Regions from separate parts of the Cytobacillus sp. FSL H8-0458 genome, predicted to be linked through region 2. Evidence: predicted binding sites of a transcription regulator. Region 2 holds the regulator's gene; each other region holds the start of a gene.
What was found. Region 2 encodes Rex, which represses fermentation and respiration genes when NADH is low (regulators of the CRP and FNR family bind a similar motif). Its sites were predicted from a motif close to TTGTGAAATATTTCACAA; they were not measured.
Positions count from the first base shown of each region.

Region 1: a site for Rex is predicted at 5,437-5,454, ahead of NYE23_RS13960 (TIGR04053 family radical SAM/SPASM domain-containing protein). Genes of this name have one in related genera too.
Region 3: a site for Rex is predicted at 5,336-5,353, ahead of qoxA (cytochrome aa3 quinol oxidase subunit II). Genes of this name have one in related genera too.
Region 4: a site for Rex is predicted at 4,180-4,197, ahead of NYE23_RS24705 (AtpZ/AtpI family protein). Genes of this name have one in related genera too.

Region 1 covers NZ_JBBOBR010000001.1:2,864,940-2,872,438, reverse strand. Annotated here, with positions in the region: gene NYE23_RS14000 (DegV family protein) at 65-919, opposite strand; gene NYE23_RS13995 (YitT family protein) at 1,045-1,875, shown strand; gene NYE23_RS13990 (BsuPI-related putative proteinase inhibitor) at 1,895-2,644, shown strand; gene NYE23_RS13985 (DUF3813 domain-containing protein) at 2,680-2,865, opposite strand; gene NYE23_RS13980 (hypothetical protein) at 2,868-3,020, opposite strand; gene NYE23_RS13975 (Cof-type HAD-IIB family hydrolase) at 3,144-3,962, opposite strand; gene NYE23_RS13970 (alpha/beta fold hydrolase) at 4,240-5,007, shown strand; gene NYE23_RS13965 (metal-sulfur cluster assembly factor) at 5,079-5,387, shown strand; gene NYE23_RS13960 (TIGR04053 family radical SAM/SPASM domain-containing protein) at 5,558-6,685, shown strand; gene NYE23_RS13955 (Crp/Fnr family transcriptional regulator) at 6,716-7,417, opposite strand.
Region 2 covers NZ_JBBOBR010000001.1:3,926,408-3,933,906, reverse strand. Annotated here, with positions in the region: gene tsaE (tRNA (adenosine(37)-N6)-threonylcarbamoyltransferase complex ATPase subunit type 1 TsaE) at 213-668, shown strand; gene tsaB (tRNA (adenosine(37)-N6)-threonylcarbamoyltransferase complex dimerization subunit type 1 TsaB) at 665-1,369, shown strand; gene rimI (ribosomal protein S18-alanine N-acetyltransferase) at 1,386-1,835, shown strand; gene tsaD (tRNA (adenosine(37)-N6)-threonylcarbamoyltransferase complex transferase subunit TsaD) at 1,835-2,863, shown strand; gene NYE23_RS19675 (ABC transporter ATP-binding protein) at 3,088-5,013, opposite strand; gene moaC (cyclic pyranopterin monophosphate synthase MoaC) at 5,205-5,687, shown strand; gene NYE23_RS19665 (redox-sensing transcriptional repressor Rex) at 5,715-6,359, shown strand; gene NYE23_RS19660 (YdiK family protein) at 6,383-6,574, opposite strand; gene NYE23_RS19655 (CPBP family intramembrane glutamic endopeptidase) at 6,613-7,341, opposite strand.
Region 3 covers NZ_JBBOBR010000001.1:1,846,396-1,853,894, forward strand. Annotated here, with positions in the region: TPP riboswitch at 1-14, shown strand, start outside; gene thiT (energy-coupled thiamine transporter ThiT) at 83-682, shown strand; gene NYE23_RS08965 (hypothetical protein) at 771-1,049, shown strand; gene NYE23_RS08970 (hypothetical protein) at 1,170-1,409, shown strand; gene qoxD (cytochrome aa3 quinol oxidase subunit IV) at 1,445-1,750, opposite strand; gene qoxC (cytochrome aa3 quinol oxidase subunit III) at 1,751-2,356, opposite strand; gene qoxB (cytochrome aa3 quinol oxidase subunit I) at 2,346-4,322, opposite strand; gene qoxA (cytochrome aa3 quinol oxidase subunit II) at 4,312-5,304, opposite strand; gene NYE23_RS08995 (spore germination protein) at 5,678-7,177, shown strand; gene NYE23_RS09000 (GerAB/ArcD/ProY family transporter) at 7,167-7,499, shown strand, end outside.
Region 4 covers NZ_JBBOBR010000004.1:8,670-16,168, reverse strand. Annotated here, with positions in the region: gene NYE23_RS24720 (hypothetical protein) at 26-265, shown strand; gene NYE23_RS24715 (serine hydrolase) at 437-1,726, shown strand; gene NYE23_RS24710 (S8 family serine peptidase) at 1,804-4,068, shown strand; gene NYE23_RS24705 (AtpZ/AtpI family protein) at 4,368-4,589, shown strand; gene NYE23_RS24700 (ATP synthase subunit I) at 4,595-4,969, shown strand; gene atpB (F0F1 ATP synthase subunit A) at 4,991-5,704, shown strand; gene atpE (F0F1 ATP synthase subunit C) at 5,780-5,992, shown strand; gene NYE23_RS24685 (F0F1 ATP synthase subunit B) at 6,142-6,663, shown strand; gene NYE23_RS24680 (F0F1 ATP synthase subunit delta) at 6,660-7,196, shown strand; gene atpA (F0F1 ATP synthase subunit alpha) at 7,221-7,499, shown strand, end outside.

The DNA.
Region 1 (7,499 bases), 1.1 Mb from region 2:
ATAACTGAAGTACAGTCATATTGTCTGTCAGAATGAAATGGAGTATGTATCCTGCACTTATGGTTTAGATTTGCTTAAGGTAGAAAATCGCGATAGATCCCGGGCCTGTATGGGCCCCGATTGCAGAGCCGATGGATGTAATATAAACTTCTTTGGCATTAAGCTCGTCCAGTATCAGCTTTTGCATTTCAAGAGCTGTGTCTTCATCATCAGCATGGCTGATGCCGACAGTCTGCTTCTCAAAGGAGGTCCCATTTTCTTTCATCAGCTCAATAATGCGGCGAAGAAGCTTTTTCTTGCCGCGCAGTTTCTCGATCGGCACAAGTTTGCCATCTTCTACTGTTAAAAGAGGTTTAATATTTAAAAGTCCGCCAAGAAATGCCGAGGCTTTCGAAACGCGGCCGCCTTTTGCAAGGTATTCAAGATCATTTACAGTAAATAAGCTCTCGAGGTTCCGGCAGCGAGATTCGATTATTTTCTGGAGGTCTTCCTTGGATGCGCCTGATTGCGCTGCAGCTGCAGCAGCCTTCACAATTAATCCATATCCCAATGAAGCAGCCTTGGAATCGATGATGGCTAATTTGAAATCGGGGTATTTCTCTTTTACTTGCTCCAGTATCATGACAGCAGTCTGGTATGTACCCGAAAGTTCGGAGGAAAAAGCTATATAAATGCCGTCTTCATTGTTTTCTGCCATTTTATTGAACGTTTCCTCAAAAAGAAGAGGGGATACCTGAGATGTTTTAGGCATTTGGCCTTCCCGTATAGCTCTATAAACATCCTTGGGTTCTATGGTGACTAAATCTTCATATTCTCCATCATTCAGTTGAACCTGTAACGGGAAAAGTGTGACGCCATGTTCTTTATAAAAGCTAAGCGGCAAGTCACACGCACTGTCAGCTAGAATTTTTACTGACATTATCTTTCACCTGCTTTCAAACTATATGAATTAAGTTTATAGAAATCAAGGAGAAAAAACAATGAATTGTGTTGAAAATGCGCCTTATTGGGGTAAAGAAATAATAAAAAATCAGGGGGTAAAAAATGGTTTGGCTAGAATTTAAGAAAGTATTTATTGTATTGATTGGCGCGGTATTGAATGCAATCGCGATGAATTTTTTTCTTATACCCGCTAATGTATATGCAAGCGGTTTTACAGGCGTTGCACAGCTCTTATCAAGCATTCTTGGTGATTTCGGATCAACAGGGATATTGCTGTTCATTCTAAACATCCCTGTTACCATATTAGCCTGGAAAAAGGTTGGCCGTTCGTTTACGATTTATAGTTTTCTAAGCGTATTCCTGATGTCTTTTTTCCTGGAAGTCATACCTGTAATCCACGTATCAAAAGATATCCTGCTTAATGCCGTTTTTGGAGGTGTCATAGCAGCTGTAGGTGTAGGGATGACACTTAAATGGGGGGCATCCACAGGAGGAATGGATATCATTGCGATGGTCTTGTCCCGAATGAAAGACAAACCTGTCGGTACATATTTTTTCACACTTAACGCCATTATTATTATAACGGCCGGATTTTTGTATGGCTGGGAGAAAGCACTGTACACCCTTGTAACCCTTTATGCTTCTACCAGGGTTATTGATGCCATTCACACCAGACATGAAAAACTCACAGCTCTGATTATCACGAAAAAATCCGAAGAAATGAAAAAAGCAATCCATGACAAACTTGTCAGGGGAATAACAACTTTCCCTGCAAAGGGGGCTTTTACAAATGAAAATAAGGAAATGATGATGATTGTCATCACCCGCTACGAGTTATTTGACCTTGAAAGAATCATAAAAGAAGTGGATCCGAATGCTTTTACAAATATTGTTCAAACAGCTGGTGTATATGGCTTCTTCCGCAGGGATTAAATGAATGGAGGGATGAAGGATGCTTCGGCTTTTGGCTGCTGCTGTGATTATCCTCACTATGCCTTTGCAAAGTTTTGAAGCTTCTATAAAGGAAATGCCATTTGATTTCAAAGTAATGCCTCAAGCAGGACAGGAAACACTAAAAATCGATTTGCTTCTGAGTAATAAGGCCAATTATCCGCTGAGCTTTGAGTTTGGATCCTCACAGTTCTACGAAGTGGAAATTTTCTCTCAAGAAGGTGAAAAGGTATATTCCTCCTCTGAAGGAAAAGCATTTTTACAAGCTTTTCAAACCATTGGTGTCAAACCGGATGATAGCAAAGTATGGAAAGAGCAGTGGGATTACAGGCATAAAGGGAAAAGAGTTCAGGAGGGAGAGTACATAGTAAAAGCCAGGCTTCTGGCATCAAACTTAAATGGCAAAGAGTTTGAGACAAAACCTGAAACTGAAGCATCTGTATATATCCCGGGCCAAAATCCTTCCTTTAGCCAGGCAAAGGTTACAGGCGGGAACGGCGAATATATAATATTATTTAAAGCTCGCCCAATAAGCGGAAAGCTATGGTATGCAGTTGAAGACGGCCATAATGAGCTGCAGGCTGAAAAGGCCATAGTGGCTTCATCAAATGATTGGAAGAGCTTTAGGATAAAAATAAGCCTTCCTTCTGAAAACCTCCCTGAAAACGGAACAGTGCTTTTGCATTTATATGAAAAAGATGTAAACGGAGATATAATAAATTCCTTTTCTGTTATCCTGGAAAGGAGGTAAAAAGAGCTGGCAGCCATTGAGGCCGCCAGCTCTTTTTAGCGATACTGCGAATATTGTTCAAGTTCCTGCTGCATCTCCCGGAGCTGTGCCTGTTCAGCCGCGGTGGAGTTGGCAAATGCAGAACTTAAAGCATTTTTTGCTCTGGAAACAGATTCTTCGCCTGCAGAATTTTTAGCTATTTCCACATATTTTCTGGCTTCCTGAAATAATCTGTTACCCATCGCTATATTCCTCCGAGGGATGATTCTTTCACATTAGCTAATTTTTGGGCTTCCGCCTCAGCATAGGTCATGTGGTACGGGATACGCTCATCATGCTTACTAACAGTATCAGCACCCTGTTGAACGAAGCGTTTTGATTTATTACGTTTACCCATTCGAATCCCCTCCATGAAAGAGTTTGAAGCCGCAATTGGGCTGCTTCATCTTTAGTATGCTCTAAAGGAAGGATTTAAAAAGGGGATTTAATGGTTTCATTTTAATTCTTTTTGGTCAGCTGCTTAAAGAGCTTTAAGATTTAATAAGTCATTTAGATAAATGCCTATTCCATCTTCCTCATTGGTTAATGTGACCTCTTTGGCAATATTTTTCACCTGGTCGATAGCATTGCCCATGGCAATCCCGTAGCCTGCAAATTCAAGCATTTCAAGATCATTGTCCTCATCGCCAAAAGCAATGATGCGCTCGGGCGGTATTTGGAAGTAATCAGCTGCTTTTTTGAGGCCAACAGCTTTATTCAGTCCCGTTTTCACGATTTCAATGACGTGCCAGGGAGCCGCCCATCTGCGGTGGTCAATTACTTCGGCATGGACCTCGGAAAGATGATTTCTGATGGACTTTACATGTTCCTCATCAGTATGGATCAGCATGCTTGTCGGATTATCTTTTAAGTAATTGCGCAAATCCCCGGTTGTAATATTCGGATCGCCAAAACCGAAGATGTCGAGAAGCTTCTCATCATGGTAGTGTAAATAAACATCATCAATAACTTCTGCCACGATATTATGAATAGTATAGCTATTAACGGCTTCGACAATTTCCTTTGCAACGTTCATTTGCAGTGGTGTGTGGTAAACACCCCAATTATGGTCTTTAGGATGATGTATGTATGCACCATTGAAATTGACAATCGGTGTAGTCAATTCCATTTCACGATAGTAAATTTCACTGGAGCGAAATGGCCTTCCGGTGGCAATCATCACTTCATGCCCTTGTTCACGTGCCTTTTGAATAATCATTTTAGTTTTAGCCGAGATGGTTTTGTCATCTTTTAATAATGTGCCATCAAGGTCCAATGCAATTAAATGTTTTTCTGCCATAAGATCTCCTTCTAAGCGCTCAGCACTTTATAATAATAATTAATTGCAGTCAGCGGACTGCAGCTCATTGCTTATATTGAAGTATGCCCCGCTTTTCTTCTAAGTGTAAAGGTTTTGGAAAAGAAAAGTCCACATGTTAAACTGAAAAATAGAAAGAATTTACATAAAGACAGGAGCTAAAATTTTTACAAAATCATTTTATACATATATGTTATCAATATTATTATAATTTTGTAAAAAAATTCACTTTGGTACTACAGGTTTAGGAGGAAAAATTGTGGTTGTTATTGAACATAAGCTTATCAGAGAAATTCCTGTTCTTGAACTTGCCAGACAGGAAATAAAAGGGGGACCCCTGCCTTTTATCATTTTTGTTCATGGGTTTACGAGTGCCAAAGAACATAATCTGCACTATGCCTATCTCCTTGCAGAAAAGGGGTTTAGGGTAGTGCTTCCGGACACCTTATTTCATGGGGAAAGATCGGAAGGCTTATCAGGCAGCGATTTAAATTTCAAGCTATGGGATATTGTTCTGAATACCATTGCTGAATTGAACATAATCAGGAATGTCTATGAGGATTGGGACCTGATTGATCAGGGAAGAATAGGCCTTGTGGGCACCTCCATGGGGGGAATAGTAACTTTGGGCGCCCTGACACAGTATGAATGGGTCAAAACTGCAGTTAGCCTTATGGGTATGCCGTATTATGAAAAGTTTGCTCAGCTTCAGCTCGATGAACTGAAGAAAAATAATATTAAGGTTCCGCTCACAAATGAAGAACTAGCAGATCTTCTGAAAATTCTTAGGGAGCGGGATCTGGGCCTTCAGCCAGAAAAGCTTGGCGGAAGGCCGCTCATGTTCTGGCATGGCAAAAAGGACCCGGTTGTTCCTTATTCCTATACATACCAATTTTATGAGACCATCCAGCCCCTGTATAGTGACTCACCTGAAAACCTCCTGTTTATATCAGATGAACAGGCGGGGCATAAAGTCAGCAGGGAGGGGCTGCTTGAAACAGTTAAATGGTTTGAGGAACATTTATAACCTGTATTTTTTCATTTCATTTAAATTTTTGTTAAGATAAAGATAGTAAATAATGAAGGAGTGCTGCAGATATGGATCAGGATTTAAAAGACAGCATTATGGGTGCACTGGAGCTTGTAGTAGACCCTGAGCTGGGGATAGACATTGTAAACTTAGGCTTGGTATATGATGTGAAAATGGAAGAGGAAGGGAAAGCTATAGTTGATATGACTCTTACTTCCATGGGCTGTCCTTTGGCAGGCACAATTGTTGAACAAGTAAAGTCTGCGCTGGCAGATATCCCTGAAGTAAAAGACACTGAAGTGAATATTGTCTGGAACCCGCCTTGGTCCAAGGACAAAATGTCCCGCTATGCAAAAATTGCACTTGGCGTACGATAAAATTTAAGCTCAAAACAGCAGGAGTATTTCCTGCTGTTTTTTTGTGCCCTTGTGAGGTAGTTCACTTATTTCACATGCCGATTATCCTATAATAACAATGGAAAGACAAAATATAGTTTGCTTTGCGTTGACAAATGGCCGGGAGTAAGGCCATCAAGGAGGCATTTCTAATGGGATTTGATAGAGATTTTAATAATGACCCTTTTATTGTGATATGGGAATTAACAAGGGCATGCCAGCTAAAATGTCTGCATTGCCGTGCGGAAGCGCAGTACAGGAGAGATCCGAGGGAACTTTCCTTTGAAGAAGGAAAGGCTCTGATTGACCAAATCAAGGAAATGAACAACCCTATGCTTGTGTTTACGGGTGGAGATCCATTAATGAGGCAGGATGTATTCGACATTGCCGAATATGCCGTGAAAAAAGGCGTTCGTGTTTCCATGACGCCAAGTGCGACACCAAATGTAACAAAAGAGGCTATTGAAAAAGCCAAACAGGTCGGCTTGGCTCGATGGGCTTTCAGCCTTGATGGACCAAATGCAGAAATTCATGACCATTTTAGAGGGACTTCCGGTTCCTTTGAATTAACGATTGAAAGGATAAAATATTTACACGAGCTTGAAATTCCAGTCCAAATTAATACAGTGATCTCGCGCTATAATATCGATTACCTGGAGGAGATGGCCAAGGTTGTAGAAGAACTCAAATGTGTTCTATGGAGTGTGTTTTTCCTCGTCCCAACAGGGAGAGGGCAGGAAAAAGATATGATCTCACCGGTTGAGCATGAGAAGGTATTTACATGGCTGTATAACTTAAGCAAAAAGGTTTCCTTCGATATTAAGACAACAGCTGCCCAGCATTATCGCCGAGTTGTCATTCAGCAAAAAATGAAGGAAGCAAAGGCTCAAAATGAGGATATTCAATATCTCGATGCACTTACACAGCAAGGGCTGACGGGTTCTATAGATGGTTTAGGCAGGGCGCCTAAAGGAGTAAATGACGGAAACGGGTTTGTTTTCATTTCACACATTGGGGACGTTTATCCAAGTGGGCTTTTGCCTGTTAAAGCAGGAAATGTAAGGGAACAGCCGCTGGCTGAAATATACAGGGAATCGCCCATTTTTAAAGATCTCAGAAATCCTGATAAATACAAAGGGAAATGCGGTCAATGTGAATTCCGTTATGTTTGCGGAGGATCAAGGTCACGTGCATTTGCCATGACAGGGGATTATATGGAGAGCGAGCCGTTTTGTGTATATATTCCTAAGGCACTTAGAAAGAAAGCGGCAAAAGCATAAAAGGAATAGGAGTGCAGTGTGACTGCGCTCCTATTCAATGCTGCAGTATACGGCGGGGCAATTTTCACAGCCTATTTCATTTTTTAAATACTGAAGATCTTTAACTGTAATTTTTCCATTCATTATTGTAATAATACCGTCCTTCTTTAGTTCACCCAGTATCCGGTTGGTGCTCTCTCTGGAGGTGCCGCAGAAATTCCCAAGCTCCTGGTTCGTAAGGGGCAGATCGATAAGTGTGCCGCCATTCACAGTTACGCCATAGCTGTTAGTCATTCTGATAAGAGTTGAATACAGGGCACCTTTTTTCCCATTAAGCACAAGGTCTCTGAATTTGGTCTGTGTATTGCGGAAATGGTCGCTCATCCATTTCATAAATTCATAGGCCAGAGTACTATTTTTAAAAATCTCCTTTTCCAGGACATCTTTTTTTATCACAGCTACCTCACCAGCTTCAAGAACTAAAGCATTCAATAAATATTTTGGGTCACTGGTAAATAAGGTCAGCTCACCAATGATTTCATTTTCCCCGCATAGCCTGAAGGTGAGTTCCCTGCCGTCCGCTGTTATCTTGCTGATTTGAATCTTGCCGGAAAGGATGATATATAGCTCATCAGCATCCATGCCTTCCTGAAAAATATAAGCCCCTTTCTGTGTTTTCATATGACGGTCAGCGAAATGAAGAAGCTCTTTAATTTCAATGGAATGTGTCTGTTTAATGGCTGTATGAGCCATGGGAATCCTCCTTCATATAACAACTGTCTTTTTTCACAATAATATCATTTGTATAGTGATAACATTGCCGGCTTTTGTGTCT
Region 2 (7,499 bases):
TTTGCCCATTGATGCAAAATAAGGTAAACTACATATAGACTATTCTCCTTAGGATTTATCCTAAGGTTTTTTTGTAATCTCAGAATTCAGATCTTTGAATTTCGAGAACTGTCCAGCCCTATCGCCAACACTGCCTCGAGGCGGCGTGGGTGGTAAGGCATTTGTGCTTTTTCTTTTCGTTTTTAGATTAGACATAAAAGGTGTTGAGACTTATGAGTCAGTTTGAGTTTATCTCAAAGAAGCCAGAGGATACGATGGGGTTTTCGGAAAAGCTTGGCAGCCTGCTTCAGCCGGGGGATGTCCTTGCTCTGGAAGGAGATTTGGGTGCAGGGAAAACGACATTCACCAAGGGGCTGGCCAAAGGGCTTAATATAACACGGAATGTAAATAGCCCTACTTTTACGATTATTAAAGAATACCACGGAAGATTGCCCCTTTATCATATGGATGTATATAGAGTTGAAGATTCCTTTGAGGATTTGGGGTTTGATGAATACTTTGATGGCAATGGGGTCACAGTTGTAGAGTGGGCTCATCTTGTTAAAGAACAGCTGCCCGAAGAGTTATTGACGATTTATTTATATCTTGATGATCATGACTCAAGAAGGCTTGTCCTGAAACCTCAGGGCAGAAGATATGAGGAATTGTGTAAGGAGATTATATCATGAAGGTTTTAGCCATAGATACATCCAATTACCCTCTGGGAGTAGCGCTTCTGGATGGTGATCAAGTTATAGGCGAGTATATTACAAATGTAAAAAAGAATCATTCCGTGCGTGTTATGCCGGCTATTGATATTTTAATGAAAGATTGCGGTGTTATGCCGGTAGAATTAGATAAAATTGTTGTTGCGAAAGGACCTGGTTCGTATACTGGAGTGCGTATCGGGGTAACGATTGCAAAAACACTGGCATGGACCTTAAATAAACCGCTGGTTGGGGTATCAAGCCTTGAAGTATATGCAGCCTCGGCTGGCAGATACTTTAATGGCGTCATATCGCCTTTGTTTGATGCCAGGAGAGGACAAATATATACCGGCCTGTATCAGTATAGGGAAGGACAGTTAGTTTCGCTGATAAAAGACCAGCTCCTGCTTTCAAAAGATTGGGCAGCCATGCTTTCAGAACAGCAGGAAAACGTTCTTTTCATTGGGAATGATTTGCCCTTACATAAAGATGTATTTGCAGAATTCCTTAAAGAGCGGGCAGTGTTCGCTTCACCTGCAGAGCATAATCCAAGGCCGGCTGAACTTGCTTTATTAGGTAGGGACCGAGAGGCTGAGGATGTCCATTCCTTTGTACCTAATTACATTAGGATTGCGGAAGCTGAAGCTAATTGGATAAAAGCAAACCAGGAAAAAAAGTTATAGATGAGGAAGCGAACGTATGAATAAATCCTTAACTTTCCGCTTGATGAGTAAAGAGGATATTGATGATGTTTTGGAAATCGAACACAAATCCTTTACAACACCCTGGAGCAGGGAGGCCTTTTTTAACGAATTAACACATAACCAGTTTGCTTTGTATGTTGTTTTAGAAGAAGAAAATAAAGTAATAGGATACTGTGGAGCATGGATAGTCGTGGATGAGGCGCATATCACAAATGTTGCGCTGCTCCCTGAATACCGCGGGAGAAAACTTGGAGAAGCTTTAATGCGGCAGCTAATGGAGATTGCGTCTGAAATGGGTGCCATCACAATGACTCTGGAAGTAAGAGTATCCAACTTCACAGCTCAGTCCTTATACCGAAAGCTTGGTTTTCAAAACGGAGCCATCAGGAAGAACTACTACACTGATAATCAAGAAGATGCTTTAGTAATGTGGGTGAATTTATAATGAAAAAAGATCAATGGATTTTGGGGATTGAAACCAGCTGTGACGAAACGGCTGTAGCCATTATTAAGAATGGACGTGAAATTGCAGCCAATATCGTTGCATCCCAAATTGAAAGCCATAAACGTTTTGGCGGAGTAGTTCCGGAAATAGCTTCCCGTCATCATGTTGAACAGATAACAATCGTACTGGAAGAAGCATTATATAAGGCAGGCATCACATATTCCGATCTTTCAGCCATTGCTGTGACGGAAGGACCTGGCCTTGTAGGTGCACTTCTGATCGGGGTTAATGCCGCAAAAGCCGTTGCATTTGCTCATGGCATCCCGCTGGTAGGCGTGCATCATATTGCTGGCCATATATATGCAAACAGATTGGTGGAAGAAATGGAATTCCCGTTACTTTCCCTGGTAGTCTCCGGCGGACATACAGAACTGGTCTATATGAAGGATCATGGCCATTTCGAAGTAATTGGCGAGACAAGGGATGATGCTGCAGGAGAGGCATATGATAAAGTTGCTCGGACCTTAAATCTGCCATATCCGGGCGGTCCTCACATTGACAGACTCGCTCATGAAGGGAATCCAGCTATTCAGCTGCCGAGAGCCTGGCTGGAAGAAGGTTCATACGATTTTAGCTTCAGCGGCTTAAAATCTGCCGTTATCAACACTGTTCACAATGCTGAACAGCGTGGCGAGACGATAGTGCCGGAAGATCTGGCCGCAAGCTTCCAGGATAGTGTCATTGATGTCCTGGTAACGAAAACAGAAAGAGCAGTTGAAGAGTATCGGGTGAAGCAGCTTCTGCTCGCAGGCGGAGTTGCGGCGAATAAAGGTCTTCGGGCTTCTTTAGAAAAGAAGTTTGGAAATAGAGCCGACCTAAAGCTTATTGTTCCGCCATTATCTTTATGTACAGATAATGCAGCGATGATAGGAGCTGCAGGAAGTGTTCTGTTTGAAAAAGGACAATTCGCCGGTCTTGATTTAAATGCAAATCCCGGTTTGGACATTACTATCCACAATGATAAATAATTAGGAAAAAGTCCCCGACAGCTTAGGGGACTTTTTCTGTGGATAAAATTATTTATTTCAGAATTTTATGTTGATAATGTGGATAAAACCAGCTTTAATTGTGGATAATGTGGAAAAGTCTGTGGAGAGTACATATTACTGCGTTTTTCTTGTGATTATCTCTGTGGATAATAAAAAAGACTGGCAGTGACTATTCTACCAGTCTAAAAGTTATGAATATTCCTTTAATCTTCTTCAGCTAAAAGCGTCCATTCTTCCATCAATTCTTCCAGCTTTGCTTTTGCTTCATCCGTTTCATTCGTAATTTCCATCACTTTTTCATGGTCCTGATAAACATTCGGATCACAGAGAAGCTGATCATTAGCATCTATGACTGTTTCTAATGCTTCTATTTGTTCTTCAATTTCTTCCATTCTTCTTTTTCGCTGGCGTTCGAGCTTTTTAGCTTCTTTATCCAGCTGATAATTATTTTTGTCCTGCTTAATAGACTGCGATGCGGTGGGGTCAACTTGCTCATTAAATGCAAGCAATTCCTCCTGCTCCTGCTTTTTTTCTACATAATAATCATAATCGCCAAGATATTCAGTTGCCCCGCTTCCAGAAAGTTCAACTACTTTTGTTGTAATTCTATTGATAAAATAGCGGTCATGAGAGACGAAAAGAATGGTCCCGGGATAATCGATCAATGCATTTTCAAGAATTTCCTTGCTGTCCAGGTCCAAGTGGTTTGTAGGCTCGTCCAGGATTAAGAAATTGGATTTCTGCATCATAAGCTTTGCAAGCGCAAGCCGGGCCTTTTCACCGCCGCTCAGTGTTGAAACGGTTTTAAGAACATCATCACCGGAGAAGAGAAAGTTCCCAAGTATGGTCCTGATTTCTTTTTCCGGTTTCAGCGGGTATTCATCCCATAATTCGTTCAGGACTCTTTTGTTGCTTGTGAGCTCTGCCTGTTCCTGGTCATAGTAGCCAATTGTCACATTGGAACCATACTGAATCTCCCCTGAAAAAGAAGGGATTTTTTTGATGATGGTTTTAAGCAATGTGGACTTGCCGATTCCATTTGGTCCTACAAGTGCAATGCTGTCGCCTCTTGCCAGCCGCATTGAAATATTCTCGCTGACTTTCTCTTCGTAGCCTATAGCTAAAGAATGTATATTTAAAACCTCATTGCCCGACTGCCGTTCGATGCCAAACCCAAAGGAAGCTGATTTCTCGTCTCCAAGAGGCCTGTCCATCACGTCCATTCTGGCAAGCTGCTTTCTGCGGCTTTGTGCCCTTTTGGTTGTGGAGGCCCGGGCGAGGTTTCGCTGGATAAAGTCCTGCAGCTTAGCGATTTCTTCCTGCTGTTTCTCGAATTGCTTCATTTCTTTTTCATAATTAGCCGCTTTTTGATCCAAATAGGAACTGTAGTTTCCTGGGTACTTTCTTATTTGGTGGCGGGAAATCTCGTAAACCTGGGAAACGACCTTATCAAGAAAGTACCGGTCATGTGATACGATTAGAATGGCACCGCTGTAACCCTGCAGGTATTGTTCGAGCCACGATAATGTTTCAATATCAAGGTGGTTGGTAGGCTCATCCAGGATTAAAATGTCAGGCTTTGTCAGCAGAAGTTTACCAAGGGCCAACCTTGTTCGCTGTCCGCCGCTCAATGATGAAATTTTAGTATTATAGCCCAATGAGCTGAAGTTGAGTCCGTGGAGAATGGAACGGATATCTGCTTCATATTGATAGCCGCCATTTTCTTTGAAATCAACCTGAAGTTTGTCGTAATCCTTTAAAATGCGTTCATAGGCATCTGAATTATTAAGGACATCAGGATCTGCCATTTGTTCTTCAAGGCTGCGGAGCTGTTTTTCCTGCTTCTGCAGATGACTGAAAACAGTCAGCATTTCCTCCCAAATGGATAACTCAGATTCCAGTCCGGTATTTTGTGCGAGATAGCCGATTGTTACTTCCTTTGGCTTTATAATCTCACCGGAATCATAGGTCATGTGTCCGGCAATTATTTTTAATAGGGTGGATTTTCCTGCACCATTGCGCCCTACAAGGGCAATCCGGTCCCTGGTTTGTACTTCTAGCTTTATATTCGTTAAAATGGGATCAGCGCCAAAACTTTTTGCAAGCTGATTGACTTGTAATAGTATCATGTTCTTTCACCTCGGGTATAGAGTAAGTGTAACTCATTCATATATGTTCGGCAATAAAGGAGACAGGACTATAAGCACGGCTGAAGGGCATTAAATCATAACAAAAGGTAAATAAATATGTGAAGAACCTTACAAAGCACATACAAAGTAACGGAAAAATAGTGTATGATTTTGAAGAGAGGTGTTTTTAAATGGCGGATTTTACTCATTTTAATCAAGAGGGCAGGGCGAAAATGGTGGATGTCAGCGATAAGCCTGAGACGGCAAGAACGGCCATCGCTCAGTCAAGTATTACGGTGAATCAGGAGATATACGAGAAGATCACATCAAATTCCATGAAAAAAGGGGATGTACTCGCTGTTGCACAAACGGCAGGCATTATGGCGAGCAAGAAAACATGGGACATTATTCCGATGTGCCATCCGCTGCCGCTAAAGGGTGTCGACATTTCATTTTCATGGAAAGCAGAAGAGGAAGAGTACGCCCTTATCATTACAGCTTCTGTTAAAACAAAAGGAAACACGGGTGTGGAAATGGAAGCGTTAACAGCTGCTTCTGTCTGTGCGCTGACCGTTTATGATATGTGCAAGGCTGTAGATAAAGGAATGGTAATTGGGCCAACCTTTTTAATAGAGAAAACAGGCGGAAAAAACGGAGATTTTAAACGAAATTAATTCATCATAAGAAATGGGGATGGACGAATGGCCAATGAACCAATTAAGATACCGCAGGCAACAGCTAAACGGCTGCCTTTATATTACCGCTTCCTAAAAAACCTTCATTCCTCCGGCAAACAAAGAGTCTCATCAGCAGAATTGAGTGAGGCGGTAAAAGTGGATTCTGCAACGATTCGCCGTGACTTTTCGTACTTCGGTGCGTTAGGTAAAAAAGGGTATGGATATAATGTGAATTACCTGCTGGGCTTCTTTCGGAAGACTCTTGACCAGGACGAGCTTACCAAAGTCGCTTTGGTCGGGGTAGGAAATTTAGGAACGGCCTTTCTTAACTATAATTTTCTTAAAAATAATAATACGAAAATAGAAGTGGCATTTGATGTGGATGAGAGCAAGGTTGGCACGAAAATCGGTGATGTGCCGGTCCATCATATGGATGACCTTGAAGAAGTTATTGTCAAAAATAATATTCAGGTGGCGATTTTAACGGTGCCTGCACCGCCTGCCCAGGCTATTACCGATCGGATGGTGAATGCGAAAATTAAAGGAATCCTTAATTTTACACCTGCGAGGCTCACTGTACCGTCCTCGATTCGGATTCACCATATCGATCTGGCAGTGGAATTGCAGTCATTGGTTTATTTTCTGAAAAATTATCCTGAAGAATTGTAAAAAAAAATGAGCCTTTTGCGGGCTCATTTTTTCATTTTAAAATGCTGGCCAACCAATCGGAGACCGGTGCCAAAATCAAAGGTGGCAATTAGGACCAGAAAATAAGTAAAGAATCCCCAGGTTTCTTCCCGCTGGGTATTCTGGATGGCTATAAAGGTGAAAAGGCATCCGAGAAGGATGTAAATAAAGCCTGAAAACAAAGGTGTGCTTCTCATGAAAATCCCCCAGTAAATTTTATCTCCACAGCATTTCTCTAACAAAAAAAGCTGATAAAGCTCTGCATGTTTTCCATTTCCTTTAACCACTTTTGTATATTGTCCTGATTCAGCTGGACAACCGCAACAAAGGTGTTCATCGCCACATGGGCAAAGATCGGCACGATAATCCGCTTTGTCTTGACATATAAGAAGGCAAAGGTGAATCCCATTGCCGAGTATAGCAATACATGTTCAGGCTCAAAATGGGCAAGTGCAAAAATGACCGAGCTGATCAGGGCCGACAGGAAGAAGTTGAAGCGCTTGTGAAGTGAGCCAAAAATAATTTTTCTAAAGACGATCTCCTCAAGGATGGGCCCGATAACCGAACTGATTAAAATGACGATTGGCGATGCTTCAATAATCCGGATAATCTGCTGCGTATTTTCAGATCCCATTTCAATGCCAATCAGGTTTTCAATGCTTGCAGCAGTAGCTTGAGCAATCAGGGCCAAAAATATGCCTCCAATCGCCCAGCCCACTGAGCCTGCAGCAGAAGAGGCATCCCTATCCAGTCCCCGTTTCATTTCTTTCCTTAGTAATAGAAGTGTAATGATCAACGTAATCGTGAAACTGATCACGAGCCAGTAGGCAACGGCAAGAATCTGCATATTCTCCGGATTCTGTCCCAGGGCATCGGCAGCTAATAAAACGAGCGGAACGCCAAACAAGCTTGAAAGCTGCATGGCAATATAGGCGATTAATATAATCCAGTATTCCTTCTTCAAAATGTTTTACCCCTTAATCTGAGTGTTGGAAACAAGTCCTACAGCCATTGTACTCTTTATAAGGAGCGGGTTTCAAATATCAGCACCAAGGAGAGGCTTAATATGGTAAAAATGAGTGTTTGTGCAGCATACTTAAGGGGTTGTCCGTGTCGAAAAAT
Region 3 (7,499 bases), 2.1 Mb from region 2:
GGAATAATAAAAGGCAGATGTACTTTTCTGCCTGCTTGTTCTCCCTTGGGGTATCGTCATACGATTAAAGGGGGATTTTTTTATGAAAAAATTAAGCTTAACCGCGATGATAGAGGCTTCATTTTTTGCAGCCTTTGCTATCATTCTTGATTTTCTGCCATCCATCAAGCTGTCGCCATCCATCTCCATATCTGCCGCGATGATTCCGATTTTCATACTGGCTTTCAGGCGGGGCTTTAAGGTCAGCTTCATTGCTGGCCTCTTATGGGGGATTTTGCAGATTGCCATGGGGGATGCCTGGATTGCTACTCCGCTTCAGGCATTTATTGAGTATTTTGTGGCATTTGCCTGTATCGGTTTTGCCGGTTTGTTTTACCGCGTCATCCAAAATCAGCTGCGGGCAGGCAACAAGAAGAAGGCATTGGCATGGGTTGTCTTAGCCGTATTTGCCGGAAGCCTTGCCCGGTATTTCTGGCATTTCATAGCAGGTGTACTGTTCTTCGGAAGCTATGCGCCAAAAGGGATGTCACCGGTCCTTTTTTCCTTCCTGGCAAACGGGGCAACCATGCTTGGAGGGGCAATTCTCTGCTCGATCCTGGCCGTGTTAATTATTTCATCGGCACCTAGAATAATCATTCAAAAATCGGATCAAGGTCTTCAAACTCACAAGAATGCTTCCTGATAGAGCTGCCTCTTTGATATTTCAAAGAGGTTTTTTTATATTTTAGGAAATTGCTCCTGAAAAATGGGTATATTACTCAAAAAGGGGAGTGAAGACTTTGACCAATACATTGCAGGGAAACATTATCACAGGTGTATTTGATGCTGAAACCAGTGCCTTTGAAATCCAGAAAGTAAAAAGTTTCAGTACCCAGTCAGTCCTCAGCAAAAATCAGTGTGAAACTCTGTATAACTATCTATCACTTCATGAAGAGGATGAGGGAGGACAAATCATTACACTGTACGATCAAATGCCGCTCATGCTGACCCGGCAGGAAATATGCAGTCTGAAGAAAGATTTGGAGTACATTAAAAAGCTATATCAGTAGAAAAACGCTTTGCAGCTTGCAGAGCTTTTTTTTGACGAAAATAATTTTGACAAACTTGTGACAAAAAGTTTGACAAATTTGTGAACATAGTTAGAATATTAAGTATAAGGAGATGGGAGAATGACACTTCAACAGCAGCGCGTCTTGCATTTTTTTAGGAATATTACAGCTGCAGGCATTATATTAGGTTTTATTGTTTTTATTTCAAGCTTTTTTGTAAGCGGTATCACAGGAGAGTATGTGTTATCCATCGGCTTAAGCATTATGGTTTCTTCCATGCTGCTTTTCGGATTCGGATTTTTTATCAATGTAATGGAAGAAATGACAAAGGGAAGCAAGGGTATAAGACAATACAAATAAAACCGGCCTCCAGAGGGGGACCGGTTTTTTTGTACTTAATGAGCAGCGTGACCAGAGGTTAATACCCAAATGGACCCCACTACAATAACAATTACCATAAATACGGCATAAATCATATTCACTAAGTTCGTCTTGCCGTCTTCACCTTCTCTTAAGTGCATGAACATGAACAGCTGCATGCCTGCCTGAACGACAGCCAGTGAGCCGATGATCCACATGATCACTTTAAAAGAAAGGTTCGTTTTTAAAGCAATTCCTGCTGCTGCAAAAGTCAGCACAAGGGAAACAACAAATCCAATGACATGGCTTATCGGGAAGCTTTTTGATTGATGATGTTCCATTTAAGCCACCAGTCCTTTCAAATACACAAATGTGAAGATAAAGATCCAGACTACATCAAGGAAGTGCCAGTAAAGGCCGATAATAAACGTCTTTCTTGCTGTAGTAGGGGTAAGGCCTCTTTTTAGAAGCTGAATGATGACCATAGTTGCCCAGCCGATTCCCAAAGTTACGTGAGCTCCGTGTGTCCCCAGTAAAACAAATAAGCTGGAAAGGAATGCACTTGTCTGCATCGTTGCACCTTCATGGGCATAATGGATGAATTCATTAATCTCCATGAAGAGGAAGCCTGCGCCTAGAGCAAGGGTAATCACCAGCCAGGTGATTAGCCCTTTAAGGTTATGCCGGCGCATTTCAAAAATGGCAATGCCCATTGTAAAGCTGCTTGTCAGAAGGAGGACTGTCTGAATCATGACATCCTTGATGACAAAGATATCTTTATGTGTTGGTCCTCCTGCAAAGCGTTCATATAAAACTCCATATACTCCGAACAGAGTGGCAAACAGGACAATTTCAGCGCCAAGGAAAACCCAGAAGCCGAGAATATTCATGCGGTCCTGCTCAGTTTGATATTCAAGCGGCAGAGACGTATCCACTTTAGCTGACATGATCGTGCACCTCTCCTTCTGTTTTTCTCCACGCGTTTTCAATTCGGTGAATTTCTTCTTTTGAAACATGGAAACCTTCGTTGTAATCGAATGAACGGATAATCAATCCTGCAAATATGCCGATACCGGCAACAGCCGCAGCGATGTGCCATTCAAACACAAGTAGGAAACCTGCGATGCCAAAGATAACACCCATATAAATCGGCAGCCATGAGTTGCTTGGCATATGAATTTCTTCAATTTCACTGTCATGCAATGTTAAGCCTTCATTCTTTTTCTTCATGTGCCAGAATGGATCAAGAGATTTCACTTCAGGCAGCTTCGCAAAGTTATAGAATTGAACAGGTGATGCAGTAGACCATTCCAGTGTTCTTGCATCCCATGGATCGCTTGAGATGTTTCTGTCCGCATAGCGGATGCTCCAGTAAATGTTATAGCAGAAAACAGCGAATCCGGCTGCGAGAACAATTGAACCAATGGCCGACAGCATGAATAAAGGTGCAAAGCCTGATTCGGCAGAGTATGTGTATGCACGTCTTACAGCTCCGTTTAATCCAAGGAAGAACATAGGCATGAATGTTACATTAAAGCCGATAACGAAAAGCCAGAAATGCCATTTTCCGAGTTTTTCATTCAGCATGAAGCCGAACATTTTTGGCCACCAGTAGTACAGGCCTGCAAATACCGCAAATACTACACCAGGAATTAATACATAGTGGAAGTGGGCAACCAGGAATAATGTATTGTGATACTGATAATCCGCTGCACCCATTGCCAGCATGACGCCTGTAACCCCGCCGATGACAAAGCAAGGAACGAATGCAAGTGCCCAAAGCATCGCAGACGTAATTTTTATGCGGCCTTTCCTCATCGTAAACAGCCAGTTGAACATCTTAACTCCAGTAGGTATGGCAATCGCCATCGTCGTGATGGAGAAGAATGAGTTAACTGCAGGTCCTGAACCCATTGTATAGAAATGGTGAACCCATACAACCATACTTAGAAGTGCAATTCCAAGGATGGAAAATACCATCGATTTATATCCAAACAATGATTTTCTTGAAAAAGTTGCAATGACTTCCGAGAAAATCCCGAAAGCAGGAAGGGCAACAATATATACCTCAGGGTGGCCCCATAGCCAGAAAAGGTTAGCCCAAAGCATATCCATGCCTCCGCCGGATACGGTAAAGAAGTGCGTTCCATATAGACGGTCAAACGTCATCAATGCCAATGCGACTGTGAAAATAGGGAAAGCCGCCACAATCAAAATGGATGTTACGAAAGTAGTCCACGTAAACATTGGCATTTTCATCAGTGTCATGCCTTTTGTTCTCATTTTCAAAATCGTGACGATAAAGTTTATACCTGTCATTAATGTACCGATACCGGCAATCTGCAGGGCAACTGCATAATAGTTATTACCGATTCCCGGACTGAATTCCTTGCCTGCAAGAGGGAAGTAGGAAGTCCATCCTGCATCAGGTGACCCTCCGATAACGAAGGAAATATTGAACAGCATAGCTCCGCTGAAGAACAGCCAGAAGCTTAGAGCGTTCAGCTGAGGGAAGGCAACATCACGCGCACCGATCTGCAGCGGAATGACAACGTTCATTAAACCAATCAAAAACGGCATTGCCATAAATAGAATCATAATCACACCGTGTGTTGTGAAAATTTCGTTGTAATGCTGGGAATTCAGGAATTCCATTTCAGGACGTGATGTCTGAGCTTTCATCAGCAACCCGTCCATCCCGCCGCGGAAAAACATCAATACGGCGGAGATGATATACATAATACCAATTTTTTTATGGTCAACTGTAGTCAGCCATTCTGTCCACAGGTATTTCCATTTTTTCAGATAGGTAATCCCTGCCACTGCACCAATCATTGTCAGCAAAATGGCAATCTGGGAACCTAGTATAAGGGGATCTCCCGTAATAAAAAACTCATCCCATTTAATGCCCATGATGGTCACCTCCATGGTTTTCTTCACTGTCATCATGGCCCTTATCTTCGCCATGACCTTCAATTACATTAGGTTTCTCATTTTTATAATTATCGTCTTCTTCGAATGTCTTGCCCTGATATCCATGGCCTCTGTAGAGTTCAGGATTTGTATATGCCTTAGAGTCAGGATCGGCATGATTCACCCATTCCAAATGAGTATTTGAATAGGTCAGCCTTCCTAGATGAGTAGGCTTCAGCAGCCCTACATATTCTTTCTCTGTCAATTTAGGCGCTGTATCCTTCACATCTTCAACCCATTGGTCAAAATCTTCCTGGGTTTGGGCAAGCACTTCAAATTTCATATCCGCATAGCCGCGGCCGTTAAAGTTCGTATTTTGACCTTCATAAGATCCAGGGTTGTCTGCAACAAGATATAATTCTGTTTCCATTTTCGGCATGGTGTACTTTTGTCCGCCAAGTGCAGGCACCCAGAAAGATTGCATAGTGCTTGCTGAAGTCATTTTGAAAAGTACAGGCCTATCTTCAGGAATATTGACATAGTTCACCGTCTCAATTCCTTCTTCTGGATAACTGAAAATCCATTTCCAGTCTGCAGATGTTACATGTATAGTAATTGGCTCTTTTTCTTCATAGCCTTTTGGTGCTTCTTCGAGAGCATAAAGTGTTTTTACGGTCGGGATTGTTAACGCAATGACAATCAAGATAGGAATCCCGGTCCAGATAATTTCAAGGAGTGTGCTTCCATGTTCCTCAGGCGGTTCATAATCCTTATTTTCTGGTTTCTCACGATATTTCCAGACGATGTAGCCGAATAATCCAAATACGACTACTACAACAAGAAGCATCCAGATCAGGGACCAGTTAATTAATTCGGTAATGCTTCTTGCAACAGGCCCCTGCGGTTCAAACACAACCATATTGCAGCCGCTGAGAATAAGCATCGGCAATATAGCTGTTAAAGAGAGCAGCATTTTCTTCATCTGATGTTTCATCTCCTTTAAACAAAAACTATTGTTAAATAATTCACAAATAATGTGCGTATTTTCACAAAGATGCAAAAAAAATATATAGCTGGAAAACTTGCACACCCTTGAAACACTTATTTAACTTAGTTATCACTGTGTAAATGATATTAACATAAGCAATTGTGAAAAGTTGTGACAAAACTTAGAAGGAAATTAATGTAAACCTCTGGTACAGCAATTCATTTTCTGCAAATAGCATTACAACAACGTTTTAATACCATAATCAATTTTTGAACAACTTTTGAACATTATTTTTAGTCAGTTTTTTCCAAGGAATTTTTATAATAATAAAGGAAAAAATATAAAAAATTTAGAATCGTGGTGCAGCATGAGGAACTTTCGCAGCCTGAAAATCAATAAAAACCGCAAACACAATAATAATACGGATCAATCTATTCAGCAGCCGCTATCTTTTGTGAACAAATTTGAAGAAACCCAGGATTTCAGGGAATGGAATATTCAAGTTAATGACCAAAAAATCAGGATATTTTACCTTGAATCTGTTGTATCAAAAGAAAAATTTTATGAGCTTGTATTTGTGCCCCTATCCAACTTAAAGGGGGAACATATTGAAGAGTTTTTGATTTCTCTCAACGGCCAGGAGACAAAAAATGAAGAAGAAATCATCAACTCTTTGTTAAAAGGCAGCTTTGCGGTCTGTCTTCCTGAATCACAGAAAATTTACTTGGCAAGCTTTCCAAAAGAGCTGGAAAGAACGATCCAGGAGCCTGTAAATGAAGTTGTAGTTAGAGGTTCGCATGATGGCTTTATAGAAAACCTGCAGACTAATATATTTCTGATCCGCAACCGCATCGAAAGTCCGGATTTAACTGTCAGGTATATGAATATTGGGACAAAGTCAAAAACGAAAATCTCGTTATTATATCTGAAAGGAATTGCAAATGAGGAAATTGTCAAAGAGATTGAGAGAAGACTTTCATTTATTAAAGCTGATATGATTATCAGTCCCGGTTATATTGAAGAGTTTATTGAGGATAATTCATTCAGTATATTCCCTCAAATCCTTAATACAGAACGTCCGGATCGTGTAATGGCAAATTTAACGGAAGGCAGGATTATCTTAATGGCTGAAGGCAGTCCTACTGCTTTAATTATGCCTGTAACGTTTGTTACTTTCTATCAGTCACCTGATGATTACAATAGCAGATGGATACCGGCAACATTTATCCGTGTTCTCCGGTTTGTGAGTTTTATCATAGCTATTACACTTCCGGGGATTTATATCGCCATTAATGCCTTCCATCTTGAAGTAATTCCCCATGAATTAGTGATTCCATTGAAAAATTCAGTTGAGGGAATACCGTATCCTCCATTATTGGAAGCGTTCATGATGGAATTGACCATTGAATTAATTCGTGAAGCCGGGATACGCCTTCCCAGGCCAATTGGGCAAACAATTGGTATAGTAGGTGGACTTGTCATTGGTGATGCGGTTGTCAATGCAGGGCTCATTTCCAATATTATGATTGTTGTGGTTGCTGTAACTGCAGTATCTTCCTTTGTGGTACCGTCAAATGAAATGAGCACAACCGTCCGGCTTCTTCGTTTTCCTCTAATGATCCTTGCTTCCATAATGGGCTTTGTCGGTTTAATGTTTGGAATCATCTTTATATTAATTGCACTTTGCAGACTGGAGTCTTTTGGCGTTCCGTATTTTGCCCCATTTGCACCATTTCGTCTAAATGAATTAAAAGACGCATTTATCAGAATTCCGCTTTGGATGATGAATAAACGCCCGGTAAGCTCTGGTGCCATTGATCTATTAAGGCAAAAAGATTCAAGAGGGTGGAAGAAGCATGAAGAATAAAGAATCAATCAATCTTCCTCAGTTCTTTTTTATCATCATTCAAACACAAATTGGAGTAGGCGTTTTATCTCTTCCCTACACAATGTATAAGGCTTCAAAGACAGACGGATGGATATCTTTAATGATTGCAGGGGTCTTTGTTCAGCTCATTCTGACAATGTACTATTTCCTGCTGAAAAAGTTCAATGGAAGTAATATTTTTGACATCGCTCAAGTAACAGCAGGAAAGATAATCGGAAAATTTCTTATATGCTTATATCTCTTTTATTTCTTATTGGTTGGAATAATGATCCTTTCGCTCTTTAACAAAATTATTGCCACA
Region 4 (7,499 bases), on a different contig from region 2:
TTTATATACCCAGGAGGTCGAATAAATGAGAGCATTAGCCGTTTTAGAAGGAGCATTGATTGTCTGGATCATCATGCTGGTAGGTTCATTAATGGGAACCTTCATGTCTGAAGGTTTTATCGCCCTGGTATTTAAGCTGGCAGAAGGAAAAGGAATCCTGCTTACAGTATTACTGATAGCCGCGACCATTGCGGATATGTGGAGAGATAAAAAGCGGGACCATTTAATTCAAAAAGGAAAACTGGAACCAAATCAGCTGTTTTAATACATAAAGGGAGAAAGCCATCATTCATTTGATGGCTTTTTTTCTGCCGTATAATCTAAAAGTACTATTTTCTGAAAATACCAAAAACTATATTGATAATCAATTGAAAGATAGATAGTATGAATTATACAGAATATTGTATATTGGTTAACCTATAAAGGAGATGATGTTTTGAAAAGATTAAGGTTATTGTTAATCGTACTCACATTAGTCTTAAGTTCTGCAGCTTTTTCTGGAAATATGGTGAATGCCAAAGAATGGTCCGGGGAGAAATTAAGTCAAGCCCATCCGAAAAAGGCAGGCTTTGATCCGGAGAAATTGAAGGGTATTGATAAAGCCATTACGGAGGCTATTGCGGATGGTGTTACACCGGGTGCAGTAGTTCTTGTGGCCAAGGATGGAAAGATTGTCAAACAGGAAGCGTACGGATATGCACAAAAGTATGATATGGGGGAATTGCTCGAGAACCCCAGAAAAATGAAAAAGAAAACAATGTTCGACCTTGCTTCCGTTACGAAGGTAATGGGAACAACTCAGGGCATTATGAAACTTGTTAGTGACGGGAAACTCTCAGTCAATGACAGGATATCTGATTTTATTCCTGAGTTTGCCCAGCATGGAAAAGAAGATATTACAGTAGCTGACCTGCTGACACACACCTCTGGTTTAACTCCTTGGAAGCCGACATACCTTTACGCTGATAATTCGGAAGAGGTCCTGAATTATATAAACAAGCTGCCCCTTGAATATCCAATTGGCACTGACAGAAGATATAGCGATTTTAGCTTTATGATGCTGGGTTTTTTGATTGAAGAGATTAGTGGACAGAAATTGGATAAATACTTAGAAGAAAATATTTATAAACCTTTAAAAATGCATGATACGATGTTTACCCCACCGGACCATTTCAAGAAAAAAATTGCGGCTACCTCATGGGGAAATCCTTATGAGTATAAAATGATTGATGACCCTAATTTCGGGTACTATGTTGAAGAAAGCCCGGACATGTTCAAATACTGGAGAAATTACACCTTAGTTGGAGAAGTTAATGATGGAAATAGCTTCTATGGCAATAAAGGTGTTGCAGGCCATGCCGGTTTATTTTCAACAGCAAGGGACCTTGCCGTATTGGGCCAGACAATGTTAAATGGGGGAACATATGGGAAAAGCAAAATGTATGATAAAGAAGTGATTGATATGTTTACCTCTCCTCAGCGCTTTGGCCAAGGTTATGGCTGGGAGCTGGGTAAAAGCTGGTATATGGGAGAACACTATTCTGACAAAGCCTTTGGCCATACAGGTTTTACCGGAACACAGGTTATTATCGATCCAGAGGAAAACCTTCAGATTATCCTGCTGACGAACAAACAAAACAACGGCCCTTTACCAAGCGGTTCATACCGGAGCACAGGCGCTCTATCTAAAGAAGTAGCTAATATTGTTTATGAATCCTTGAATTAGCCGTAATTTTATATGGATTTACGCATACAAGACATCTATTCAGCCCACCCTAAAACAAAAAGAGGGTGGGTTTTCTAATGAAAAAATTCCTACTGGTCATAACAGTCATATCCTTGTTTTGGAGTCAAACGCCTGTTTCAGCCCGAACACTTTCACACCCTCCTATACCGGAAGAATCATCGGATATTGAAAAAGTGGCAATCGTTGTATTAAGTGATGCAAAGAAGGAACAGGAAATAAAAAAAATGATAGAACAAAATCCTGATCTGCGAATCAGGCATACATTCAATCAGGCCTTAAACGGCTTTTCGGTTAAAGGAAAGCCATCTGCATTGCAAAGCCTGCAAAAGCTGGAGTCAGTCTCTTCTGTTTCACCGGTTAATACCTATCATGTACATTCCAATGACAATATCAAGCTGATTGGCGGCCTGAATGCCCGAGGCTATTATGATGAAAATAATCAGCGCCTCACAGGTAAGGGTGTAAAAGTAGGCGTGATCGACACCGGCATCGATTATAATCATCCCGACTTACGAAGAAGCTATGGCGGCGGTCGCGATCTGGTGGATAATGATAGAGATCCGATGGAAACGAAGGCTGCAGGGGGACAAGGCACACTGCATGGCACTCACGTCGCAGGCATCATAGCGGCAAATGGCAGGATCCAGGGGGTCGCACCGGAATCAACCATCATCGCTTACAGGGCTCTCGGACCAGGCGGAAGCGGAACAACAGAACAGGTGATTGCGGCCATCGAACAGGCCATAAAGGATAAAGTGGATGTATTAAACCTTTCATTAGGAAATAACGTAAACGGCCCTGACCTTCCGATAAGCATGGCCCTGAATAAAGCGGTTGAAAAAGGAATAACCGCTGTCACTTCATCAGGCAATTCAGGACCGAATATATGGACGGTCGGTTCTCCGGGAACAGCGTCGAAGGCTATTTCTGTTGGAGCCTCTACACCAACGATAAAGGTGCCATTTTTGAGTATAAACGGTCGCGAAATCCGCCTTGATTTGCTGCAGGGTTCAAAGGAATGGGAATTTGACCGCTCCTATGAAATGATCGATGGAGGACTCGCGCATCCGGATGAATTGAAGAATGCGGAAGGAAAAATAGTACTAATAGAAAGAGGGGAACTGACGTTTACAGATAAAGCGGTCCATGCGATGGAAGCAGGAGCAGAGGGAATCATTATCTATAACAATACAAAAGGCAGGTTCTTTGGCAATCTGGACAGCGAGGTTCCCATTCCGGCAGCGGCACTTTCAAAGGAAGAGGGAGAGAAGCTCAAGAAGCTCATGAAGGAAGGGCGGCTCCTTGCCCGGACTAATATAATAGAAGAAAGGGACATATTGGCTGACTTCAGTTCCCGCGGACCTGTTACATCCACATGGGAAATTAAACCTGATGTTGTGGCACCGGGAGTCGCCATAAACAGCACCATTCCCGGCGGATACCTCCCGCTTCAGGGAACAAGCATGGCCGCTCCGCATGTAGCAGGTGCCTGTGCTATCCTCAAACAGGCTCATCCTGAATGGGGACCGGAACAGATCAAGGCGGCACTCATGAATACCGCTAAACTTATTAGGAACGCGGAAGGACAAACATATAGAACGTATGAGCAGGGGGCCGGCAGAATCCAGCTTGATCAGGCGCTGAAAGCAGAAACGCTTGTCTTCCCGGCTTCCATGCAATTCGGGAAATTTCAAATCGCGGACAGGCTGCATGACCACAGCAGTTTTATAACGGTTGAAAATATAAGTGAAAAAACGCAGTCTTATTCTTTTTCTGTACCCTATAAGGAGCAGGGCATCAATTGGGAAATGCCTATGACGTTTCAATTGAACCCGGGCGAAAAGAAAAAGGCTGAAATTAAAATGTCTGCTGATCCGACCCTTTTAAAGAAAAAGATCCATGACGGGTACCTTCTATTGAAAACAGGAGCAGAGAGTATCCATATTCCATACCTGTATGTGCTTGAAGAGCCGGATTACCCAAGGGTGATGGGATTCGGAATCGGCAAAGGAGATAAGCCTGGCACCTATCGTTATGAAGTGTATTTGCCTGGCGGGGCGGAGGAATTCGGAATTGCGATGTTTGATTCGGAAAGTCTCCGGTTCATGGGATTTCTGGATTGGAAAAGAAATGCCGGCAAGGGGCAGCTGCTGCAGGAAATCCCTGCTGACAAACTGCCTGGGCCGGGGCTGTACCTGGCGAAAGTGTTTGCCAAAAAGGCAGGCAGGGAAGACTGGATCGAAACGTATCTATTTGTGAGGCCGGATGGCCAGCTGGGGGACCCGGAGCCTTCAGCAGAATCAGAAGAGGGTACTAAGTAAGTGAAAATAAAGCGTTTTCAGGAGCGATGCAGAATCTCGCTCCTTTTTCAATAGAAATCCGAAAATTAATTGTGATAAATATGTGAACATACCATATTTTTACCTTTTTGTTTGTGAACTTTTTCACTCCAAACGCATTGACATTGACAAAGCCCTATTGTATGCTTACAAAGGGTAAAAGATGATAGGGTTTTCAAAATATTTTTGCAGACATATTTCCCACTTCTGCATGATGTTTATATGATTATTTACGGCCTCAAAACCCTCTTACCATTCTCTTTAAGGGAGGATGCGTTTTTATGCGTCAAAAAGACCGCAACCCATTTAAGGCGATGGCCTTAATGTCCGCCATTCTTTCCCAGTTAGTAGGTTCCACGCTCATTGGCATTTTCGCTGGAAGATGGCTTGACAGCAAGGCAGGAACTGAGCCTTTATTCCTTTTAATCGGCTTGTTCATTGGACTGGGCGCCGGGATTTACGCCATGCTTCGCCTAATCCAACATTTTTTCACAGGGGAATGAACAACATGCCGGAAATCAAAGCAACTTTTCAGAGACAGCGAAAATACATATTTCTTTTGTTGTCTGTATATGTTCTCGGCTGGGGTTTTACACCTTATCAATCTATTTTTCTTGGCTTGATCTTTGGTACGAGCTTAAGTCTGTTCAATTTGTGGCTGATTTCCCGAAAGGCGCTTCAATTTGGAGAGGCTGTCGAGAGAGGCGAGAAGGTGCGTTCACTTGGAACGGTATCCAGGATGGCTACAGCGGTATTTGCTGTCATGATCGCTCTGGAATATCCTGAGAAGCTGCATCTGATCAGTGTGGTATTTGGATTAATGACATCCTATATTGTCATTATGATAGATTATTTTCTTCAATCTTTTCATTTACGTAAATAGCGGGAAGAGAGGTGAACACTATTGCATCATGAAGCTCCTATAGTGGACTTTTTAGGATTGAATTTTAACTTATCAAACGTACTGATGATCACAGTGGCAAGTGCTATTGTCTTCATTATTGCTTTGCTTTCAACCCGTCGCTTGGCCATGAAACCAACGGGGATGCAGAACTTCTTCGAATGGGTAATGGATTTTGTTAAGAATATCATTAACAGTACGATGGACTGGAAGACAGGCGGAAGATTCCATATCCTTGGATTAACTCTGATCATGTATATTTTTGTTTCAAACATGCTCGGACTTCCGTTCGCGATCACTTATGATCACACTTTATGGTGGAAATCGCCAACAGCCGATCCTGTTATCACCTTAACATTAGCGGCAATGGTAGTCGGGCTTTCGCATTACTATGGCGTAAAGCTTAAAGGAGTAGGAGAATACGGCCGGGATTTTATCAGGCCAATGCCTTTCTTGTTCCCATTGAAAATTATTGAAGAGTTTGCAAACACTCTGACATTAGGACTTCGTCTTTACGGTAACATCTATGCGGGTGAAATCCTGCTGACGTTGCTTGTCGGAGGACTCGCACATGCCGGTATAGGCGGAATGCTTGCCGCAGTTATACCAACACTTGTATGGCAGGGATTCTCAATCTTTGTCGGATCTATCCAGGCATTCATTTTCTGTATGTTAACAATGGTTTATATGGCACACAAAGTGAGCCAGGACCATTAATATATACCTGTTCATTTTATGGACAAAACATTTTAAACAAATAAATTTTCATACAATTTAAGGAGGAACTCAATAATGGGTCTTTTAGCAGCAGCAATTGCAATCGGTTTAGCAGCACTAGGTGCCGGTATCGGTAACGGTCTTATCGTATCAAAAACAGTTGAAGGTATGGCTCGCCAGCCAGAAGCTCGCGGTATGCTTCAAACTACAATGTTCATCGGGGTTGCACTAGTTGAGGCCGTTCCGATCATTGGCGTTGTTATCGCGTTCATGGTTATCGGCGGTTAATTAATACTGTACCAATCGTTCAAAAATGGCGAAGATCATTCCATGAACCTTCGCCATTCCTTTATGTTTTTTTACCGTAAACTAATTCGGAATCATGCATATGACTCCGTTTCATAAGTGGAACAACTCTTGAAGGGAGTGAATCGAGGGTGTTAACAAACAGTCTAGTATTAGGCGCTGCAGGCGGCGGTTTTAACGGCGGGGACATTTTGTACCAGCTGGTCATGTTCATTATCTTGTTGGCATTGCTGAAAAAATTCGCGTGGGGTCCGTTAATGGGCATTATGCAGCAGCGTGAAGAGCACATTGCCAGTGAAATTCAAGCGGCTGAAGAAAGCCGTACAGAAGCAAAGAAACTTTTAGAAGAGCAAAGAAATCTTTTAAAAGAAGCACGTACTGAAGCACAGGGTCTTATCGAAAATGCGAAGAAACAAGGCGATGTTCAGCGTGAGGAGATCGTTGCGGCTGCCCGCACTGAGTCTGAGCGCATTAAGGAATCAGCCAAGCTTGAAATCGAGCAGCAGAAAGAACAGGCGGTTGCCGCTATCCGCGAGCAGGTCGCTTCATTGTCTGTCCTAATTGCTTCCAAGGTTATCGAGAAGGAACTAAGTGCAGCTGATCAGGAAAAGCTGATCAATGAATACATTCAAGAGGCAGGAGAAAAGCGATGACGGGCTCCACAGTAGCAAAGCGCTACGCGTTGGCTCTTTTCCAGCTTGCGAATGAACACCAGCTTCTTGACCAAATGGAAGAAGAGCTTCGTGCAGTGAAAGAAGTAGTAAACCATAACTCAGATTTAAAGTCTGTTTTGAAATCTCCAAAGCTTTCAATTGAGAAGAAAAAAGAGATTTTAAAAGAAGCATTTGCATCTGTGAACACGTTTGTATTAAACACGTTAATGATATTAATTGAACGCCACCGTGAAGATCATATCTCTGATGTGGCAGATCATTTTATAAGCCTGGCGAATGACAAAAAAGGGATTGCGGATGCAAAAGTATACACTGTCCGTCCGCTATCTGAAGCAGAGAAGCAAGCATTATCTGTGTCATTTGCAGCTAAGGTTGGGAAAAAATCACTTCGTATTGACAATATAGTTGATACTAACTTGCTCGGCGGCATCAAGCTTCGAATCGGAAACCGGATTTTCGACGGCAGCTTGCGCGGGAAGCTAGAGCGTCTTGAACGTCAATTGTTAGGCTAAGATTCGTAGATAGGGGTGAAACTCATGAGCATCAATGCTGAAGAAATCAGTGCGCTGATAAAAAAGCAAATCGAAAACTATCAGTCGGAAATTCAAGTGAGTGATGTAGGTACGGTTATCTCTGTTGGTGACGGTATCGCTCGTGCTCATGGCCTCGACAATGTCATGGCTGGAGAACTTGTTGAATTTTCAAACGGCGTTATGGGTATGGCACAAAACCTTGAAGAAAATAACGTCGGTATTATCATTTTAGGACCATTTACAGAAATCCGTGAAGGCGACGAAGTACGCCGTACGGGCCGC